Regions from separate parts of the Salinivibrio sp. MA351 genome, predicted to be linked through region 2. Evidence: predicted binding sites of a transcription regulator. Region 2 holds the regulator's gene; the other holds the start of a gene.

Region 1 (10,830 bases), on a different contig from region 2:
ATTGGCCGCGACATTCGCCAGATCACTGCCCTGATTGGCACTGCCTGCGGCAGATTCACTCAATTGCGCCGCTTCTTGAGTACGATTTTGAATGTCGTGTTGATGCTGTTGCACATCATCGATGGCTGAAGACATGTCATTGGTTTCGTGACGTTGGCTATCAGCTAATTGATCGGTATGGCTTGAGACACGGATCAGGTTCATGGCCTCAGCAGACAGGGTTTCTGAGGTGCGCTGAACTTGTTGCAGGCTGGTAGAAAAGTTATCAAGCAACTGGTCGCAACTATTGCACAGTTCACCAATCTCGTCGTCACGGGTATTATTGAGGCGCTCGGAAAGATTTTTGTCATGGCTGGTGCGTTTCATAAAGGCAGAGACGCGCTTAAGCGGGGAGACTACCCAGCGGCGAATCACAGTGAGTGAGATTAAAAATCCAATCACAGCGATGCTGCCCATGATCCCAGCGGTAATTAACATTTCTCTATCGATAGTGCTATACAAAGGCTCAAGATCATACTCGAGCCGGATAACACCGAGTACGGTGCCTTCCTCTGCTACGTGGCATTGCAGACAATTGGTACCGCGATAATCGCTGCTCGCTTTCATCGGCAGGGCGACCACCAATCCTTTTCCCGCATCAGCATCAAAGGTTTCGACAATGGTTTCACCTTTGAGGGCGCGTTGGTCAATGGCATCCTGGGCAGATTGCTCAGGGTTTCCTGGGCCAAAAAAGCGGGTTATTGCCTCTCCACGGATCACGCGAGCGTCGTCGATGCCTTTGTGTGACAGCATTTTCTCTCGCAACGTATTACGCTGGCTGATGGTGCCGGTGAGCATCAGCATATTAAGGCTATCAAAGTAGTTGGACGCTTTATCTAAGGTTTGCTCGCTGACAATCGATGTCATCAAGGCTTTTTGTTGATGCGACTGATAGGCCAGCGAGGTGGCGAGCACAAGAGCGAAAACAAGAAAAAGAGCAAGAAGAATTTTGCTCGCAAGGGTCATACGCATGAGTCAACCATTTGTTATTAATTTATAGAGTTATCAGTTCTAGCCTGTAGCGGCTATGTTAAACCGAGAGCGCACTTGTGGCGGTATCCTCATATAAAATGTGTGATTTCATCGACGTAAATCGTCCCAATAATGAGATGGAAACCCGTATTGCGAGGCATTCTGGCCGCACAGACTAACGGGTGTGGTCGGATGAATGCGTTTGAGTCGGCCAGCGAATTTAAGTAGCATGCGGCCTCTTGTTGTTGTTGGAATGAAGTAAAATGACCACTGAGTTGTTTAAAGAATTTACCTTTGAGGCGGCACACCATTTACCGAATGTGCCAGAAGGCCATAAATGTGGGCGTTTACATGGGCATTCATTTACGGTGCGTTTGTATGTAGAAGGCGACGTTGATCCGTATACGGGGTGGGTGATCGACTTTTCCGAAATAAAAGCGGCTTTCAAACCGATTTATCAGCGCCTGGATCACTACTATCTCAATGACATTGAAGGGCTAGAAAATCCAACCAGTGAAGTGCTAGCACACTGGATTTGGCAACAGGTAAAACCGAATCTGCCTCTGTTAAGCCAGGTCATGGTGAAAGAAACTTGTACCGCAGGTTGCACTTATCGAGGTGAGTAACGAAACTCGACGTGAGTAACAATACTCGAGGTAAATAAGAAGCAGTCGAGAGAAATAAAAAAACGCCGAGTAGCAGTGTCCAGCTTTATGAGGTCACTTCAGTACTCGGCGTTTTTTGTCGCTTTTCGACGTGTGCTTTGCTCCATGACGGCGCGATTTATCTTGCCACCGTCCTCGTCATCGTCACTTAGGCGATATTCAAATACTTGTGTGTTTGCACGGATAAACGCCAGCCGCGCGCAATGCAGGTGTCGATGCAAAGTTTGGTTGCACGTGGCTTTTGGCTTACCGGCTGCAGCGCAATGGTTGCACCAGGAGAGGCTGGGCAGGTCTCAAGCAGAGTCTCTAATTGTGTAATGTCCTTTTCTGTCCCCACCGGATGTTTTATCTCATTGGCTCGCGCCATCGCACTGGCGAGAACGGGCAATTTACCGCGCATATTGATTTTGGGCGACACCGTTACCCAGGTGGCTTGGCTCGCATAGACCGTATAGGTGCCACTGGTTTCAATTTGGCATTGGCATCCAGCCTCTTCCAAGGCTTCCGTTAAAGGTACCAAATCATAAAGACAGGGTTCGCCCCCGGTAATCACGATATGCTTAGCGTGATAGCGTTGCGTGATTTCAGTGACGATATCTTCGGCTCCTAGCCAGCACCAAGTCGGTGAATCCTCTGACTTATCAATAATAAAGATCTTATCTTGCTGATCCTTATCATCCGTTTCCCAGGTTTGCTTAGTATCGCACCAGGCACATCCTACTGGACATCCTTGCAAGCGGACAAAAACCGACGGAACCCCTGTGAAGGTGCCTTCGCCCTGGATCGTTTCAAATATCTCGTTGACTCGGTACATGGTGATTAATAGCGATAGAATATGAGCTCCGCATTATGCCAACGAATAAGTTTGAGATCTTGTTTTTTAGCCCGCGATCAGAGGATGAACAGCGTTACTGTTTAGACAGGTTTTGTGAGTTTGTACGCGATTTCAAAGATACAAAGTGACAAATGTCACGTGCTAGCGGCCAATTGCTTCACAATTAGTTCGCGAAGTAAAAAAATTCACCTAAATAGGCGGTGTCAGGGTTTATCGCCACAGCCACGTAGTAATAGGAAAGGGCATGATTATTGGGCAGCCGGGACATATCGATCATATTAAGCGCAAAAATGCGGGCACGATTTATAACTTAATCGACCGTTTTGAGCCTATTTCGCGGATCGAACTCTCGAAACGCAGCCAACTGGCGCCTGCCAGTATCACCAAAATTGTGCGCGAACTGATGGACGCTCACCTTGTAAAAGAAGCGCCGATCCAAGAAACGAGCATGCGCGGGCGTCCAGCTGTAGGGCTGATGCTGGATAACGAAGGCTGGCAATTTTTGTCCATGCGTCTAGGAAGAGGTTATCTCACTCTTGCGCTGCATTCGCTAAGCAGTGAAATTTTGATTCAAGAACGGCATGAATTAACGGTGGTGGCGCAAAGTGCATTACTCACCACCGTGGTCGATCATGTCAACGCGTTTTTCTCTCGTCACCAACAAACGGTGGATCGTGTCACCAGTATTGCGATTTCGCTACCGGGCTTGGTAAATAGTGCCCAAGGCACCGTGATTCAAATGCCGCACTTCGAGGTCGACCATATGCCTCTAGGGCCTGTATTACATCGAGAGACCGGTTTGCCGGTATTTGTGGGGAACGACACCCGTTCTTGGGCACTAGCGGAAAAGTTGTTTGGTAACGCGAAAGAAGCAGACAGCGCCGTTCTGGTCGCGGTTCACAGCGGCGTTGGGGCCGGTATTGTGCTCGAGGGCAAAGTGCTTCAAGGGCGGATCGGTAACGTTGGCGAGTTAGGTCATATTCAAATTAAGCCCTTTGGTAAGCGGTGTTTTTGCGGTAATTATGGCTGTTTGGAAACGGTCGCAAGCCTGTCCGCGATCTATGAGCAGGTGGAGACATTGCTCAATGAAGGGCATCCGAGTTGCTTGCGCGACCAACCCCTCACGATAGAGGCTATATGCGATGCAGCGGTGTCAGGCGATGGTTTGGCCCACCAAGTGATCACCGAGCTGGGGCATCACTTGGGAACCGCCATAGCGATTGTGGTGAATTTATTTAACCCAGAAAAAATATTATTTGGTGGCGAATTCAATCGCGCTAAATCGGTGTTGTATCCTGCGATCATGGAATGTTTAAAAACGCAGACGATTCCGCTGTATAGCAAGTACCTAGTCTTGGAAGAAAGCTATTTTTATACCCAAGCGACGATGCCTGGGGCGGCGATGGTAAAGCAGGCGATGTATGATGGCAATTTGCTGATGAAAGTGCTGGAGGGCTAATCGTTGCCTTGGTTGACAATTAAAAAGCGGTTAAAGAAAAAGCAGGTGTTGATGCACCTGCTTTTTTTTGATCTTGGCTAAGGGCGTTGGTTAGCTGTTTTTACGCTCTTCACCCAAGCATGCCGCCGCGGTAAATACTACGTCGGTTGAGCTATTCAGGCCCGTTTCGGCAGAGTCTTGTAAAACACCGATAGTAAAGCCAATCCCAACCACTTGCATGGCAATCTCTTGTGGAATACCAAACAAATTACACGCGAGTGGGATCAACAATAGGGAGCCGCCAGCAACCCCCGACGCGCCGCACGCGGATACCGCGGCCACCACACTCAACAGCACAGCCGTGGCGATATCCACTTGGATACCGAGTGTATGAACAGCAGCCAGGGTTAATACGGTAATGGTGATCGCCGCGCCTCCCATATTGATGGTGGCACCGAGTGGGATAGAGACAGAATAAGTATCTTCATCCAAATCAAGGCGGCGGCATAGCTGCATATTCACTGGAATGTTGGCTGCAGAGCTACGGGTGAAGAAAGCGGTGAGACCGCTCTCACGCAGGCAGCGAAAAACAAGGGGATAGGGGTTTTGACGCGTTTTGATATACACAATCAGCGGATTTACCACCAAGGCGATGGTTGCCATACTGCCGAGTAGCACCCCCAAAAGGTGTAAATACCCCATCAAAGCATCAAAGCCACTTTTCGCTAACGTGCTTGCCACTAAGCCAAAAATACCCAAAGGCGCAAACCGGATCACAAAGCGGACGATCATCGATACCCCCTCGGATACATCCGAGAAGACACGTTTGGTTTCGTTCGACGCATGATGAAGAGCAATACCTAAGCCAATCGCCCAAGCCAAAATACCAATATAGTTACCACTCATCAACGCGTTAACAGGGTTGTCAACGATATTGAAAAGTAGCGTACTTAATACCTGGCTAATGCCCTCTGGCGGCGTAATGCTAGCATCCGTTGCGGCAAACTCGAGGGTAGTCGGGAACAAAAAACTCATGGTCACCGCGGTCAATGAAGCCGCAAGGGTGCCGATAAGATAAAGCCCAATAATGGGGCGCATGTTGGCCCGTTGGCCTTGTTTCTGGTTAGCAATGGACGCTGCCACTAAAACGAAAACCAAAATGGGTGCGACGGCCTTCAATGCGCTGACAAAAAGTTGTCCGAGCAATCCGGCTGTGCCAGCAAGCTCGGGGGATAGATAGGCTAAAACACCACCGGCAAGAATACCGATGAGTATTTGAAGTACCAGCGAGTTACCTCGACTGACACTGGCGAGTTGTGTTTGACTCATGTGACTCTCACTTCACTGTGTTTATTATCAATGGCTGTTAATGAATCGTTAGAAGTGACGAATTAAACCAGTTAAATTCACCCTATGTAAAGGGAAAATTGTTACTTTGAACTAGTTAGGTAGGACTGAAGTGGCGAGTTATGATTAATGAGAGGTTTATTTAGTGTAATTATTCTGTTATCACTGCAGAATAAATGGTGATAATTCTAGGTCTAGCCGAGCAAATACGTGGATTTAGGCGGCCATCTAGCATAAAAAAAGGCGACCATAGCGGTCGCCGAAGGATAACAACTAGCACAGAAATTTTTAGTAAATCGCATGTCCCACGGTATTGAGCAACTTACTCACACCTTTTGTGAAGTAGAGAGGGGCATCTGCAATGGTATAGCAAAGGCAACCTTCTTTTGTGTATGGCGTATGATGGTGACGGCTATCGAGTAAAATAAAGTCACCTGGCACATACTGACCACTTTCATCTTCAAAGGTACCGTCCAACAAAAGGGTTAACTCATAGCCCTTATGAGTGTGCGCAGGCACTGAACCGCCTTCATCGATATGAAGAAAACTGGCTCGCGTTGCCCCTTCGTCGAGATTAAGTCGCGCACGTTGAACTTTACCAAAGGATGCCCAATTTGAATCGCCGAATCGTTGCAGCGCTCGAGGTAAGGCATATGTTTTTTCACCGACAGTAATTTGTGTTGCGCGCGCTTCAGGTTGTTCCGCGCCAGATTGCGTCAGCGCATCGGCATCGTTGGCAGCCGCTTGTTCAAAAATGGCGGATAGCATTTCATCTTCAGCATTGTGATCCCACTCATTTACCATCAACGCTTCGTCGCCGACTGTTTCTTGATCAAACGCCACTGATGCAAGCTTTTCTTCTGCAGTAGCCACGTAAGCTTGGCACTCCTGGCAAAGTTCAACATGAGCAGACAACGCAATCGCCATCGAAGTCGGCAATTTGCCAGCAGCAAAAGCATCCAGTAAATCGGTCGATGGGTGATACTTAATCATTGTTTTACCTCCAGGTGATTGCGAAGCTTTTCTAGACCTAAACGCAATCGGGACTTGACGGTGCCCAATGGCACATTTAATTGTTCTGACAACTCTTGATGAGTCAATTGCTTGAGATAAACCCCTCTAACCACCTGCTGCTGGACCGCGGGTAACTCGTCAATAAAACTGAGAAGCTCTTGGTCCATCATGTACTGAGCACCGGAATCTGTTTCGTTGTCCTGTTGCCCTGACTCGAGAATGGGCCAGATATCATCGCTAAAATTGTCTTCGCGATTCGATTGCACCTTACGGAGCATATCGAAGCTTAAGTTACGCATGATAGTGAATACCCATGTCGTCGCCGCGCCTTTGTCAGAATTATACAAGTGGGCTTTGCGCCATACCACTAGCATGGTTTCTTGTACTAACTCCATTGCTTGGCCGTCGGCTCTTAAGTGCTTTGAACCATAAGCGCGTATCTTAGGGCCAAAAAATCGGAACAAACGTTCGAACGCTATGCGGTCGCGGTCTTCTGCAACTTTTGCTAATAATTCAGACAACTCTTCCTTCGTCACGTCAGTCATGTTGGCACGCGTGTCCCGTCTGGAAATGGTGGTCTCAGTATACATGGTTTGTGGCGCAGTCATAGTTGAGTCCTATCTGTCGTAGCCGTCCATCTCGCTTCCAATACGAGGCTTAAAACAATTGGATCACTCGACTTCTTGCTCGAGAAGCTGACTGATAAATTGCTTCGCCTCTTCTGCCGATTCTTGCGCGATAAACCATTGTTTTTGCGCGTTAGAAAGCGGCAAAATTTCTAACCAGCGTTGGCAACTCCAGGTTAAGTCTTCGAAATACGGCGCCTCATATTGCTCAGCATGATCCGGGTGGGCGGCGAAGACATTTTTAAGTCCTGCGGCGATACGCATTTTTTCTTCATTTTCTTCCTGGTCAATAAACTCGTCATGTGGCCAGTCATTCAGTGCCTGTATCTCGCCCACCCAGAGCTTGTCGGCCTCTTGCTCTGTCGATTGAATTTTTACCCGTTGACGACCTGCAATGGTAATGCCTAATAAACCATCGGGTAGTGTTTCAAAATCGACAATGTCCACCAGTGTGCCATATCGATATAAACGTTTACCTTGCATCATCGCCAGTACGAATCCCTGTTGATTCGCCGAGCATTCGCGGACCAAGCGCAAATAGCGAGGTTCAAAAATGCGCAGCTTAGCTCTGCCCCCGGGTAGTAAGAACAAGGGTAGAGGAAACAGCTTTGTCATATCTACGTCTCCTTATTGATTCAACATGCCTGCCACTACGCGACCAGGGTTGGATACGATCAAGACAGAGACTGCATTACCACAATCAGGTTGACATCATTATAAGCTGTGGCATTCTGGACGTCTAAACATCTGCTTTTCTAAGGGAATCGGAATGACGTTAAAGCGACCAGGATTTTGGATTGCGTCAGTGTTACTGGCGTTGGTTATCAGCGGCTGCTCAGATCAGCCAGAAACGATAAAGATTGGTGCGACTGTCGGTCCCCATGCGCAAGTCGTAGAAGCGGTTGCGAAACAGGCTAAAACAGAAGGAATTCATGTCGAAGTGGTGGAATTTTCGGATTACATCTCTCCGAATGCCGGTCTGGCAGATGGCAGTCTTGATTTAAATAGTTACCAACATCAGCCGTTTCTCGATAACTTTAATCAAAACCATGATAGTGAATTGGTCTCGATTGGGCGTTCCATCCTTATGCGGATGGGGATTTACTCAGACAAAGTACAGCGCGTGGACGATTTACCCCAAGGCGCACAAATTGCGATCCCTAACGATCCGACCAACGCCGGGCGCGCCTTGCTATTACTGCAAGACGCAGGGCTGATCACCTTGGCCGATAACGTTGGCTTTCAAGCGACACTACAAGATGTTACCGCTAACCCCAAGCAGTTCGATTTTGTCGAAGTAGAAGCGGCACAACTGCCTCGCAGCCTACAAGATGTCGATGCCGCTGCAATTACCATGAACTATGTGATGTCATCAGGGCTTAATCCAAGTGATCAAGGTATTTTCTTAGAATCGAAAGACGCACCGCTCGCAGTGATGGTTGTGGCAGCGCGGGCAGAGGATAAAGATAATCCGACCTATCAGCGTTTGTTGGCGCTATTTCAATCAGAGGCAACACGTGCGTTTCTACAAAAAACCTTTGATGGCACGATCGAACCGGCTTTCTAGTTTTTAAAACCGGCCAGCGATAGCTGGCCATTGATATACATTCTCAATCATTGTTTACCATTCAGGGAGTTATTGCGTTAACATGCCTCTCAGCTTGTGGTTTTAGCATTCGCTAGAGTCACAGTTTCCTCGCTCGCCTAACACACAGAACGCATAGGAATTGAGATGCAATCGGCTACTCGTCCATTTAATTGGTCGCCCGTATTGCTGGCATGCTTAACGGTCAGTATCGGGCAATTCAGCATGGGATTGGTTTTTCCATCATTACCTTGGATCGCTCGTGACTTCAATCTCAGCATGGACGATGTCCAACTGCTTATTTCCGCTTACCTGCTCGGGTTTGGCCCGTCACAATTTATCTATGGCCCCATTTCGGATGCACTCGGACGCCGTCGCGTGCTATTAGCCGGTGTCTTGCTTTCACTGGTTGGGTTAACCGTGATGGTTACCTTTAGCGCCAGTTTTACCGGGTTAGTGATTGGCCGTTGTATTCAGGGGATGGGCACGGGGTGTTGTGCCGTCCTCTCGCGAGCCTTTACCCGTGACTCGTATTCGGGGGATCAGCTTCCTCAAGCCATGTCATACCTGATCATGGTCGCCTCATTTACGCCCATTGTGGCTCCTGTGATTGGTGGCTTTGTTAACCATAACTTAGGCTGGTTGGCGATCTTTATTTTATTGATGGTTTATACCAGCTTGGTGTGGTGCGTGCTCTTTTTCTTATTTAAAGAGAGTATGCATACGCGATCGCCATTACCTAAGATAAAAGTGATCCTCGGCCGTTATGGGGCACTGCTAAAAACACCGTATTTTCTTTATTTCGCCAGTATCAGCTGGTTGAACTTCACCTTGGTGATCACCACGGTGTCACTGATGCCATTTTTGATGCAAGAGCGCATCGGTATGACATCGGATCAATATGCCTTGTGGGCGCTCATTCCTACTTGCGGGTTACTACTGGGCAGCACGCTGGTGTCGCGTATTCGTCCACGTTTAGGTACCAAACGCATGCTGCTAATGGCTCCGGTGATGCAGCTCATCTCAGCGATATGGCTATGGTTTACCCCCATGGATCCCTTGCTGCTGATGATAGGGCAGTTTTTTATGGTGTTTGGCAACGGGATTGCGTTGCCGTGCTCCCAGTCGCAGGTGATGCAGCCTTACTCTAACCAAGCCGGCACCGTCGCTGCGCTCTCCGGTGGTGGACAGATGATTATTTCCGCGTTGATGAGTATGGCGCTATTGAGCTTTGGGGTTAGCGAAGCATGGCACCTTGGTGTGGTGGTTGGCGTCTTTGCGCTGCTCTCCGTTCATAATATCTTTCGCGGGTTTGCGGCCCCGAAAGTTAACGTCGCCAGTACCCCGAGTGAGGCATCATGACAAAGTCACAATTCGAAAAAGGCCTGTTTCCGCTGACAACTCCACGCCTGGGCATGCGGCCAATGATCAAAGCGGACTGGCCGTTGTTCCACCGCCTACACACCGACAACGCCGTCATTGCACAATGTTTTGACCCTATGCCATTGGATGAGATTGAAACTCGTTTTGAGCAACGGCTCACGCCGTGGTCCCCTGACGCTAAGCACTGGTTGTGTTTGGTAATCGTAGAGACGGAGACACAAACGCCAATCGGCGTCACCGGCTTTTTGCTTGAGCAGGATGTCGCGGAAGTCGGCTATTTACTGTTGCCGCCTTATCATGGACGTGGTTATGGGACTGAGTCTTTGCAGGCTGTCACCGATTTTGCTATACACCGTGGTGGTGCGCGAACCATCAATGCGACAGTGACCGCGGGTAACCTTGCTTCGGCGCGCGTGCTAGAAAAGGTAGGGTTTCAACTTAGCCGTATTGATCCTGATGCTTTTGCAATTGGCGGTGTTTGTTACGACGACTGGATCTATACCTATGCCGCAGCATGATTTAAGTGTTTCCCCAGACTACTCCAGTCTCCAAAAGGATATCGTTGGGTACATGTGGGCAATGAACACTGCTACTTTGCACTGCAAGAGCCCAACCCAAGCTCAGAGCCCAGCATACAGCCACGTAGCACCTATAAATCTCAAGGCGTGAACCATATTGGCCTGATCATTGATGACATCGATACCATCCGCGAACGCTTACTTGAAAAAGGGTATCAGCCCAATGGTTCTATGGCGCACGAAACCCACCGCAAGCGGATGTATTTCTATGACAAAGCCGGTTTTGAGTGGGAATTGGTCGCTTACTCATTCGACAAAACCGAAGAAAGATACCTCTACGAGTAACGCACAAAGTCGCACTGCTCGCTTTCCCAGATAGAAACATACCGCCCCATATACAACGGGGTG
Region 2 (10,830 bases):
TCTTCGATGTAACTCCACTTTTCTTTGGGTTTTTTCGGTAGACTTTCTACCTGGCTTTGCGTGGCCGGTTGCGTGTGAGACACGGGGGGAGAAGGGGGTGTCGGTGTATCGGTTTTGCTCAACCAATACAGGCCATAAGCAAACGCACCCACTAAGACGACAGCAAGCAGCGCCCATTTAAATGGGAATCCAGCCCGCGTCTTGGTCGGTTGGCGGCGAGTATTTTTTTTACGCGGCGCTTTACCACGTTTAACGTAATCACGAGTTGCCACAGCAAATAATCAAATTAAGAAGCCAGTAAAGGGCTCATATTACTGGCTTGAGCCCGTGCTGACTAGTCTTACTACCGAGACGGAGGGGCGACACTCTCACGGATCACCAGCTTGGCGTCCAAAAGCCGGGAGCCGGGGTTCACTTCTCGTCCTTGTAACGTGTTTAGCAGCATCAACATGGCTTGGCGGCCAATGTCATAGCGAGGCTGCGAAACGGTCGTGAGTGGTGGATCGCAATACTCGGCGAATTGGATATCATCAAAGCCAACAATGGAGATATCTTGCGGGACCCGCATGCCTAAACGTTTCGCTTGTTGCATCGCGCCGACGGCCATGACATCGCAGTGACAGAATACCGCAGTGGGTGGCTCAGGCAGTGAGAGCAAGTTGGTGATGGCACGCGCTCCGGAGGCAAAACTAAAGTCACCGACGACGCTATACGCTGGATTGATGGTGATCCCCGCTCGATGTAACGCTTGCTGATACCCTTGTGAGCGGAACTGCGTTAATGCTGTCTCCGGCACGCCGGTAATGTTAGCAATCCGAGTATGGCCGACTTGGGTGAGATAATTAACCGCTTCAAAGGCAGCGGTAAGGTTATCGATATGAACCGTCGGTAATTCCAGATCGGGCGCATATTCACAGGCCATGACCAGTGGCGGTAAGTTTTTTTGCTCAGGCTTGCTGACATCAAAAGGGACGTCGGAGCCAAGCAGCAGCATGCCATCCGCTTGTTTAGTAAACACCAGATTGACGAATGAATTTTCACGGTGGTGTTGCTGGGCACTGTCACCCAGTAGAACCAGGTAGCCATGCTCCATGGCGGCTTCTTCAATGCCGCGAATAATCTCACTGAAGTAGGGATCACAAATGTCCGGTACAATAGCGACGATGGTTTTTGATTCATTGCGACGCAAGTTACGCGCAAGTGAATTAGGGGAATAACCAGCTTCAACCACAGCATGTTCAACTTTTTTACGCGTGCTGGCTGACACCTTCTCTGGGTTCATCAGCGCGCGCGATACCGTTGCTGTGGATACACCGGCAATGTGGGCAACGTCCTTCATTGTCGCCATAATGACAGTCCTCTTGTTATCTATATTGTGAGATCAAACAGTTATTAGCTCATCTGACCTGTTTTCTTAGCCAATTGCGGCCCTATTTTACCTATGCTTGTCCAATTTAAACACGGACAAGCTAACACTTATTGCAATGAAAGTGTGACTTGTGTCGACTTACGGCAAGGGAGTATTAAGAAAGGTCTTGCGGCTCGACATCTAAAGACCAACGTACTTTGCGCGAAAGGAGTAATTGATGAATTGCAGGAAGAGCCACCGTTAGCCACTGCTGCATCACTTTTCGACTTGGGGCTTGGATTAATAATTGCCAGCGATAACGGCCCGCGCGTTTGGCCATCGCTGCGGGCATAGGGCCCATGATATGGCTTTCATCGTGTTGAATGGGGGAGGCAGCGAGCGTTTGACGTACTTGTTGTAAAAACTGCTGCACACTGTTTTCTTCATGGCCTTCGGCGCGAAATAAACTTAAGAACGTATAGGGCGGAAGCCAAGCTTGGCGGCGTTCAGTGAGCGCCGACTCCGCAAAGGCTTGATAGCCTTTGTGCACCAGCGATTGGATCAGGCTATGCTCGGGATGGTGCGTTTGTAATAGCACCGTCCCTGGCTTGCTGGCGCGACCGGCGCGGCCGGCGACTTGCACCATCAGTTGCGCCAACCGTTCAGGCGCGCGAAAGTCGTTACTAAACAAGGCACCGTCGACATCAACTAACGCCACTAGGGTGACATTGGGAAAATGATGGCCCTTAGCGAGCATTTGTGTGCCCAGTAGAATCTGATATTCGCCCTTTTCTATGCCATTAAGGTAGGTTTCCAAGCTGCCCTTACGGCGGGTATTGTCGCGATCAATACGCACGGTTTTATACTCAGGAAAGAGCTCGCCCAACTGGCTTTCAAGCTGCTCGGTGCCCACGCCGACACTGATTAACTGGGTGGAGCCACAATCGTGACACTGGTGCGGAACGGGTTTTTGGTGGCCACAATGATGACAACGCAATTCTTGCTGTTGCTGGTGAAGGGTGTAGTAAGCATCACAACGTTGACAATTCGCGAGCCAGCCACACTCATGGCACATCATGGCGGGCGCATAGCCACGGCGATTTAAAAACAACATGACCTGATTACCTTGTTGCAGGTGCTGGCGCATTTCGGCGATCAGCGGCGCGGATAATCCAGCGTCGAGGTAATGGCCCTTAATATCGAGTATTCCCTGACGTGCGGTCACCGCATTTCCTGGACGCTGAGTCAGCTTGAGGTACTGATATTTACCGGTTTTTGCGTTATACAAGCTTTCCAAAGAGGGGGTGGCAGAACCGAGTATTACCGGCACTTTTTCTTCATGACCACGCATAACCGCTAAGTCTCGGGCATGATAACGAAAGCTATCTTGCTGTTTATACGAGGGGTCATGCTCTTCGTCAATAATGATGATGCCTAAATTAGCCATCGGCGTGAACAGGGCAGACCGTGTACCAATGACGATTGCTGCTTGATTCTCGCGCGCGGCCAACCAGGCTTTTAGTCGATCGTTATCATTTAAGCCTGAATGCATCACGGTTACCGGGACATGAAAGCGGCGCTCAAACCGGCGAATGGTTTGTGGGGTGAGGCCGATTTCTGGTACCAAAATTAAGGCTTGTTCACCGCGAGCAAGCACAGGTTCGAGCACGTTTAGGTAGACCTCTGTCTTCCCTGAACCGGTGATCCCCTCGAGTAAAGCACAAGCAAAGCCGTCATTGGCATTGATGGTGGCAACCGCCATCGCCTGTTCATGGTTGAGTGCCGGTTTGTCTTCGGTGACGGCAAAATGCGGTTGCCAGGCTTGAGCGTTTAGCGGTGGTGTGTAGGGGGCTATCCAACCTTTTTCGGCCAGGGTTTTTAGCACTGGTGCGCCGATGTCTTGTTCGATCAAGTCGGCATGGGTGGCAGGGCCGTGTGTGAGCAACTGCAATACCCGAGCTTGTTTAGGGGCACGGCTCAGGCCCGAGAGGGGTTGGTTTTGTCCTGACTCGGTAATTTGCCACCATTTTTGCTGTTGTAATGCCGCAGGGCGTCCTTTTCGAAGCAGGGTTGGCATCACAGCGCCCATCGCATCCCCTAGCGGATGATGATAAAAGCGGCTTGCCCAGTGGAGTAAATGATAGACGCCGGGCGTCCAAACCGGTTGGGTATCCAATACGGCATCGAGCACCTTGAGTTGGCTCGCGTCCACACTGGCGGTTGCGGATAAGCCGGTGACAATGCCAACCTTGTGCTGGCGGCCAAAGGGCACTTTTACCCGCCCACCGATGATGGGGTGTTGATTCTCACCGATTCGGTAATCAAAAGTTTTCGCTAACGGGACCGGTAGGGCCACCTGAGCAAACTGTTCCATCACAACATCTTATTGACCAGAAGGGGGCTCAGTGTAACGGTTCGCCTTCGGTTGGCAAAGCCTTGTTGTACGGTGACGCGGCGTGGTGATTGCACAAAAAAGTTGCGAAACCGAGGGGGCTTGATTAGAATTGCGCGCCTTAGAAAATATTTGTTAACGACGTGTGGTGCCCGGCTTAGGATCGGGAGAGCGACACGGCCTTTAAAATGAGGTTATCCCTATGAAAGCTGGTATCCATCCAGAGTACAAAGCCGTCACAGCAAAATGCTCTTGCGGTAACGAATTTGCGTTCAGCACAACCCTAGGTAAAAACATCAACCTAGACGTGTGTGACAAATGTCACCCATTCTACACCGGTAAGCAGCGTATCCTTGATGCTGGTGGCCGTGTTGATCGCTTTAAGAAACGTTTCGGTGCCCTTAGCAGCAAAAAATAAGCAGCTATTGACCGAATATAGAGAAGGGACGCATCAGCGTCCCTTTTTTTGATCGTATCGTCCTAGTATTCGGACAACAGGTCCGAGCATCATCGCGAATACGGCGTTAGTACTGGTGGACGTTTCCCCGCTGCGTTACCATCTTTACCCTTATACAAACCTTTCCTGTGTGGTTTGTAGAGTGTCTGGCTAATATCGGTCATCCTTCCCTGCCGGTATTGGTTACCCCTTCACGATAATAACTAGGAAAATGACATGTCGGACGATAAACGCCAGCAAGCGCTGGATTATCATGCATACCCTACACCCGGAAAAATCTCTGTCGAACTCAGTAAGCCTGCTGATTCAGCGGCGGATCTTGCTCTCGCCTACAGCCCAGGCGTTGCTGAACCTGTGCGTGAAATAGCCCAAGATGCGGATGCCGTATATCGCTATACCGGTAAAGGCAATATGGTTGCGGTGATCTCAAACGGCACCGCGATTTTGGGGTTAGGGAATTTAGGGCCGATGGCGTCAAAGCCTGTCATGGAAGGCAAAGCGTTATTGTTCAAGCGTTTTGCCGGCTTGGACTCGATCGACATTGAAGTTAAACACCGCACCATCGATGAGTTTGTTGATACCGTAGCCAATATTGCTGACACCTTTGGCGGTATCAACCTTGAAGATATCAAAGCCCCAGATTGTTTTGAGATCGAAAAGCAGCTGATTGAACGCTGTGAAGTGCCTGTCTTCCATGATGATCAACATGGTACCGCGATTGTCACTGCTGCGGGGATGCTTAACGCGCTCGAGTTGCAAGGCAAAGATATTGGTGAAGCCACCATCGTGTGTCTCGGTGCGGGTGCCGCTGCGGTGGCCTGTATGGAGCTATTGATTAAATGTGGCGCCCAGCGCGAAAAGATTTACATGCTGGATCGCAAAGGGGTGATTCACACCCGTCGTGATGACATTAACAAGTATAAGCAGTTGTTTGCCAATAACACGGATAAGCGTACCCTCGAAGATGTGATTGAAGGTGCGGATCTCTTTGTTGGCGTATCAGGCCCGGATTTGCTCTCGCCTGAGGCATTAAAACTGATGGCTGATAAGCCTGTCGTGTTTGCCTGCTCAAACCCAGATCCTGAAATTAACCCAGAGGTTGCGCACCAAGTCCGGGATGATCTGATCATTGGAACGGGGCGTTCGGATTACCCGAATCAGGTGAATAACGTCTTGTGTTTTCCGTTTATTTTCCGGGGAGCATTAGATGTGCGTGCCAGTGAAATTAATGATGCGATGAAGTTGGCCGCCGTTGAAGCGATTCGTGGTTTGGCGAAAGAGCCTGTACCACAATCTGTCTTGGATGCCGCGGGCTTGTCTTCACTCAGTTTTGGCCCGGATTACATCATTCCCAAGCCGATGGATGCCCGTTTACTGCCCAAGGTAGCACGTGCCGTGGCGCTTGCGGCCGTCGAAACCGGCGTAGCCCGTATTGAGATGCCAGACAACTATATGTTGTAAAGAAAACATGCTGTAAAGAAAACATGTTGTAATTAGAAAACAGTGTCTTACCATAAAAAAACCGCCGATGGCGGTTTTTTTGTTTAGTATTCACTGTCGTCAAACTCAATACCTAACTCTTCCATGATCCGACGTGCCTCGGCAGGAATGCTATCGGGTTTATCCTTACGGATGTCGTCATCGGTTGGCAGAGGCTGCCCGGTATAGGCATGTAAAAATGCCTCACACAATAGCTCACTGTTGGTCGCATGACGCAGGTTATGAACCTGACGGCGAGTGCGCTCATCAGTAAGAATTTTTAATACTTTAAGTGGGATAGAGACGGTGATCTTCTTTACCTGCTCTTTCTTTTTACCATGTTCGGCATACGGATTAATGTAATCGCCGTTCCACTGCGCCATGTCTCACCTATCTTGATTATGGAATACCCAGAATGATGCTGCGGAGATTTTAGCTATATTAACCGCCACATGCAAAGGTGTTTAGACGTCTAGAAGTGTTGACGTCCTAAAAGTACAGAGGTAAGGTAGTATGATGACGACTGGATCACGTAAATCGTGCCAGCGCAACAAGAGCAAGGATGAACCATGACAGGTAAAAAAACCGACACCATTGCCGTTCGAACAGGAATTGGCACTGACACGCAACATCATGCGGTTGTGCCGCCTTTGTATTTATCAACCAACTATCGTTTTCCTGCTTTTGGCGACGTTCCCACTTATGATTATGCCCGTGGGGGCAATCCAACTCGAGCTCAGTTAGAGCAAGCGTTAACGGAACTGGAGGGCGGAGCCGGTGCCGTGGTGACGAACTGTGGGATGGCAGCCATTAACTTGGTGTTGTCTTTACTGGATGCAGGGGATCATATTGTTGCACCGCACGACTGTTATGGTGGTACCTATCGCTTGTTAGAGTCACGCGCCAAGCAAGGGATTTGGCAGGTCAGTTTTGTCGATCAATCTGATCACCAGGCGTTAACCGCTGCGCTGGCAAAACAGCCGAAACTGGTGTTAGTTGAAACACCCTCTAATCCGCTATTGCGTGTGGTCGATATTGCTAAAATCTGCCAACAGGCCCACCAAGTGGGGGCATGGGTGGTGGTCGATAACACCTTTTTATCGCCAGCACTCCAACAGCCTTTTTCACTGGGTGCGGACATCATCGTGCATTCCACTACTAAATTTATTAATGGTCACTCTGATATTGTCGGTGGCGCTGTAGTGGCGAAGACGCCTGAATTGGCTGCAACATTAGCGTGGTGGGGCAACTGCTTGGGCGCGACAGGCAACGCCTTTGACAGTTATATGACATTGCGAGGGTTGCGTACCTTGGGCGCTCGGGTTAAACAACATCAGCAAAATACGCAAGCGGTATTAACCTATTTGCAAACAGTCCCTGCGGTGCGGCAACTCTACTATCCCGGTTTGGCGACACATCCAGGCCATGAGATTGCCGCCCGTCAGCAGTTTGGATTTGGTAGTATGCTCAGCCTCGAGCTGGACACGGACTCCGCTGGGATCGCACGTTTTATTGAAGGCTTATCTTTATTTGCGCTTGCCGAGTCGCTGGGCGGGGTAGAAAGTCTGGTCACGCATCCAGGGTCAATGACCCATCGTGCGATGAGTGATGACGCGCAAGCCGAGGCTGGCATTACCCCGACGTTGTTGCGTTTTTCTATTGGACTAGAAGACGCAGAAGACTTAGTGGCCGATTTGGCGCATGCCTTCGCCCATTTAGCTAACCAGTAAAACCGATTGCTATAGGTGTTGCTGTCATAGCACGCCGCTTTATTGATATTTATTGAGACCAAGAGAGACCTCGCCATGCACGCGCAACCGATGGACACCGCCCCCGAATCACAACGCCAATTGCATAAATTTGGTGGCAGCAGTTTAGCGAGCCCAGATTGTTATCGCCGTGTGGTCGATGTGCTGACGGGGCATGCAAAGGCGCACGACTTAATTGTGGTCTCTGCGGCGGGGAAAACGACCAATCAGCTCATTGCTTGGCTCGCTCAACTGGGCAAAGATGGCCGGTTGGCGCATGAGACCTTGCAAGGCGTTCGTGCCTTTCAGCAAGACTTGATTGAAAATCTGATCAACGGTGATCACAAACAACAGTTGGTTGATGCCTTATCTGCTGACATCGCGACGCTCGCGTCGCTCGGGGAGACAGCGCTGAGCGACAGCGTACAAGCCGATGTGCAAGGGTTCGGAGAGGTTTGGTCGGCGCGTTTATTAGCCGCGCTGCTTAATCAGCAGTGTCGTCAGGCGGTGATGTTGGACTCGCGCCACTGTTTACGCGCGGAACGTGCGGCTCAACCCGAGGTCGATCGCGGCGCATCATGGCCACTATTACGGCAGCAACTTTCTCAGCACACGCAATCTCACGTCGTGATTACGGGATTTATGGCGCAAAATCAAGCTGGGGAAACCGTGCTTTTGGGGCGTAACGGGTCAGATTATTCGGCCACGGTACTCGGTGCGTTAGCGGGGGTCCGCCGCGTGACTATATGGAGTGATGTTGCCGGTGTATACAGTGCGGATCCACGCCATGTCGAGAATGCTTGCTTGTTACCCTTAATCCGATTGGATGAAGCAGGCGAATTGGCACGCTTGGCGGCACCCGTGCTTCATAGCCGTACTTTACAGCCAGTGGCGCAAAGTGCGACCGATCTGACCTTACGTTGTACCCAGGCCCCCGACAGTGGCTCGACCCATATAGAGCGTGTACTGGCTACCGGACGCGGGGCAAAAATCATTACATCTTTGGATGATGTGTGTCTATTGCAGTTTGATGTCGCCCGCGGGCAAGATTTTCAGGCAATTAAACAAGAGTTGAGCCGTATCCTCTCTCAGCTGAAAGTGCAACCACTGGCGACGGATTATCAAGATGATCAGTATCGTATCTTACTGGCCTTTACGGCGGAGGTCGTGGCCTCGGTCATGGCCCAGATCCAGGATGCCGGGCTATCCGCGGAGTTGAAGCTGCGCGAAGGGTTTAATATGGTTGCTGCCGTCGGAGCCGGCGTGGTCAATAATCCCGTGCACTGTCATGGTTTTTATCAGCAGCTGAAGTCACAGCCTGTAGAGTTTATCAGTGAATCTGCATCTGGACTGAGCATGGTGGCGATTTTGCGTCAGGTGCATACGCCTGCCCTTGTGGCCAGCTTACATGATGCGCTGTTCCAAGCCCAACGTCGCATTGGCTTGGTGTTGGTAGGAAAAGGAAACATTGGCGCGCGTTGGCTCAGCTTGTTTGCCGAGCAAAAATCGCACCTCGAAAAGCGCCATGGCAAGGAGGTGTCGCTGATTTCTGTGGTAGATAGTCGTAATCAATGGTTAGATTTTGCTGGCATCGATCCAATGCAGATCAGGGATGACTTTGATGACAATGGCACGCCATACTTTGATGATGAATGGTTAACACGCTTATTGAATCATCCTTATGATGATGTGGTGATTTTGGATGTCACTGCCAATACCTCACTGGCAGCTCTCTATCCGCGTCTCGCCGAGCATGGTTTTCATTTAATCTCCGCCAACAAAGAAGCCGGCGCGGCACCGGCCGAACAATACCATGCGATTCAACATGCGTTTGCAAAAACGGGGCGCCATTGGTTATATAACGCCACGGTAGGCGCTGGGCTGCCGATTAACTATGCGGTTCAAGACTTACGTGAAAGCGGTGATCATATCCTCGCACTCTCAGGGATCTTTTCCGGCACGTTATCCTGGCTTTTTTTGCAATTCACCGGCGAGGTCCCGTTCAGTGCTTTACTTGAACAGGCATGGCAGCAAGGGCTAACTGAACCTGATCCGCGTGACGATCTGTCGGGTGCCGACGTGGTGCGTAAATTAGTGATTCTCGCAAGAGAGGCGGGCCTGTCATTGGAGCCCGAGCAGGTCAAGGTTGAGTCACTGATACCGCCAGCGCTGCAATCTTTGTCGTTAGATGCGTTTCTCGATAACGCCCATCAAATGGATGCGTGTTTACAGGAGCGATTGGAAAAAGCGCAGCAAGATCGCGCCGTGTTGCGCTATGTGGCGCGTCTAGAAGCCAATGGTAATGCGCAGGTGAGCTTAGAAACCTTACCGAGTGAGCATCCGCTGGCGCATCTACTGCCCTGTGATAATGTGTTTGCGATTGAAAGCCAATGGTATCGTGAAAATCCATTAGTGATCCGCGGACCGGGGGCGGGGCGGGATGTCACTGCTGGGGCGATACAATCTGATCTGAATCGCTTAATTGGGCGTCTTCACTAATGTCCTTTTAGTAAACGTGATCTTCGCAAACGTGAAAGCTGTCTTACTCCACATAAGACAGCTTTTTTTTATCTGAAGATCACGTTATATGACGCGCTTTTGGCTGCTGCTCTCGGTGGCTTCCTGCATGTTGACTATCTTCATAATACTATGAGTTCTTTTCATGGCTGAGATCGTTGACATTTCACCCAGATAACGACAACATTTAGACATATGGACGTCTAAACGTATAAACCAAAAACGCACATCATCGCGAATAAAACCGGTTGCAGGGAGAGGGTATGAGCTATACGCACGCAGGCCACATTGATGCACTTAATCAGAATATTGCCGACTTAGACGGTGATATTAACGTCTCATTTGAGTTTTTTCCGCCCAGCACGCCCAGTATGGAAGAAACCCTCTGGAATTCCGTGCATCGCCTCAAAGGGCTTAAACCTAAGTTTATGTCAGTGACTTATGGCGCCAATTCTGGTGAGCGTGATCGCACCCATGACATCGTGAAAAGTATTCATGATCAAACGGGGGTCGCGGCGGCGCCCCATCTAACCTGTATCGATGCCACTGAAGATGAGCTGCGCCATATTGCCCGTGACTACTGGCAAAATGGTATTCGTGACATTGTGGCTTTGCGCGGAGACTTACCGTCGCCGGAGAAAAAGCCGACTATGTATGCGGCGGACTTGGTGCGGTTGCTCAAAGAAGAACATGACTTTGATATTTCTGTCGCCGCTTATCCTGAAGTGCACCCGGAAGCGAAAAGTGCGCAAGCGGACCTCATTAATCTGAAACGGAAAGTCGATGCCGGTGCCAGTCGTGCCATTACCCAGTTTTTCTTTGATGTGGAAAGCTACCTACGTTTTCGTGACCGCTGTGTGGCGGCGGGGATTGATGTCGAGATTGTGCC

What was found. The regulator MetJ, encoded in region 2, represses methionine synthesis genes. The targets are predictions, from matches to a motif close to TTAGACNTNTANANGTCTAA.
Region 1: BZG78_RS01490 (MetQ/NlpA family ABC transporter substrate-binding protein) is a predicted target of MetJ. The motif match lies at 7,660-7,679, and genes of this name have one in related genera.

The regions. Positions count from the first base shown of each region.
Region 1 is NZ_MUFG01000002.1:23,489-34,318, reverse strand. It holds gene BZG78_RS01530 (methyl-accepting chemotaxis protein) at 1-1,011, opposite strand, end outside; gene queD (6-carboxytetrahydropterin synthase QueD) at 1,275-1,637, shown strand; gene queE (7-carboxy-7-deazaguanine synthase QueE) at 1,825-2,490, opposite strand; gene BZG78_RS01515 (ROK family transcriptional regulator) at 2,756-3,970, shown strand; gene sstT (serine/threonine transporter SstT) at 4,061-5,278, opposite strand; gene BZG78_RS01505 (ChrR family anti-sigma-E factor) at 5,585-6,289, opposite strand; gene BZG78_RS01500 (sigma-70 family RNA polymerase sigma factor) at 6,286-6,855, opposite strand; gene BZG78_RS01495 (LON peptidase substrate-binding domain-containing protein) at 6,982-7,551, opposite strand; gene BZG78_RS01490 (MetQ/NlpA family ABC transporter substrate-binding protein) at 7,706-8,503, shown strand; gene BZG78_RS01485 (multidrug effflux MFS transporter) at 8,669-9,883, shown strand; gene BZG78_RS01480 (GNAT family N-acetyltransferase) at 9,880-10,422, shown strand; partial or broken gene BZG78_RS01475 (VOC family protein) at 10,468-10,767, shown strand.
Region 2 is NZ_MUFG01000003.1:69,958-80,787, reverse strand. It holds gene BZG78_RS02850 (SPOR domain-containing protein) at 1-272, opposite strand, end outside; gene cytR (DNA-binding transcriptional regulator CytR) at 344-1,372, opposite strand; gene priA (primosomal protein N') at 1,524-3,725, opposite strand; gene rpmE (50S ribosomal protein L31) at 3,943-4,158, shown strand; gene BZG78_RS02830 (malic enzyme-like NAD(P)-binding protein) at 4,414-5,658, shown strand; gene metJ (met regulon transcriptional regulator MetJ) at 5,742-6,059, opposite strand; gene metB (cystathionine gamma-synthase) at 6,246-7,406, shown strand; gene BZG78_RS02815 (bifunctional aspartate kinase/homoserine dehydrogenase II) at 7,482-9,923, shown strand; gene metF (methylenetetrahydrofolate reductase) at 10,205-10,830, shown strand, end outside.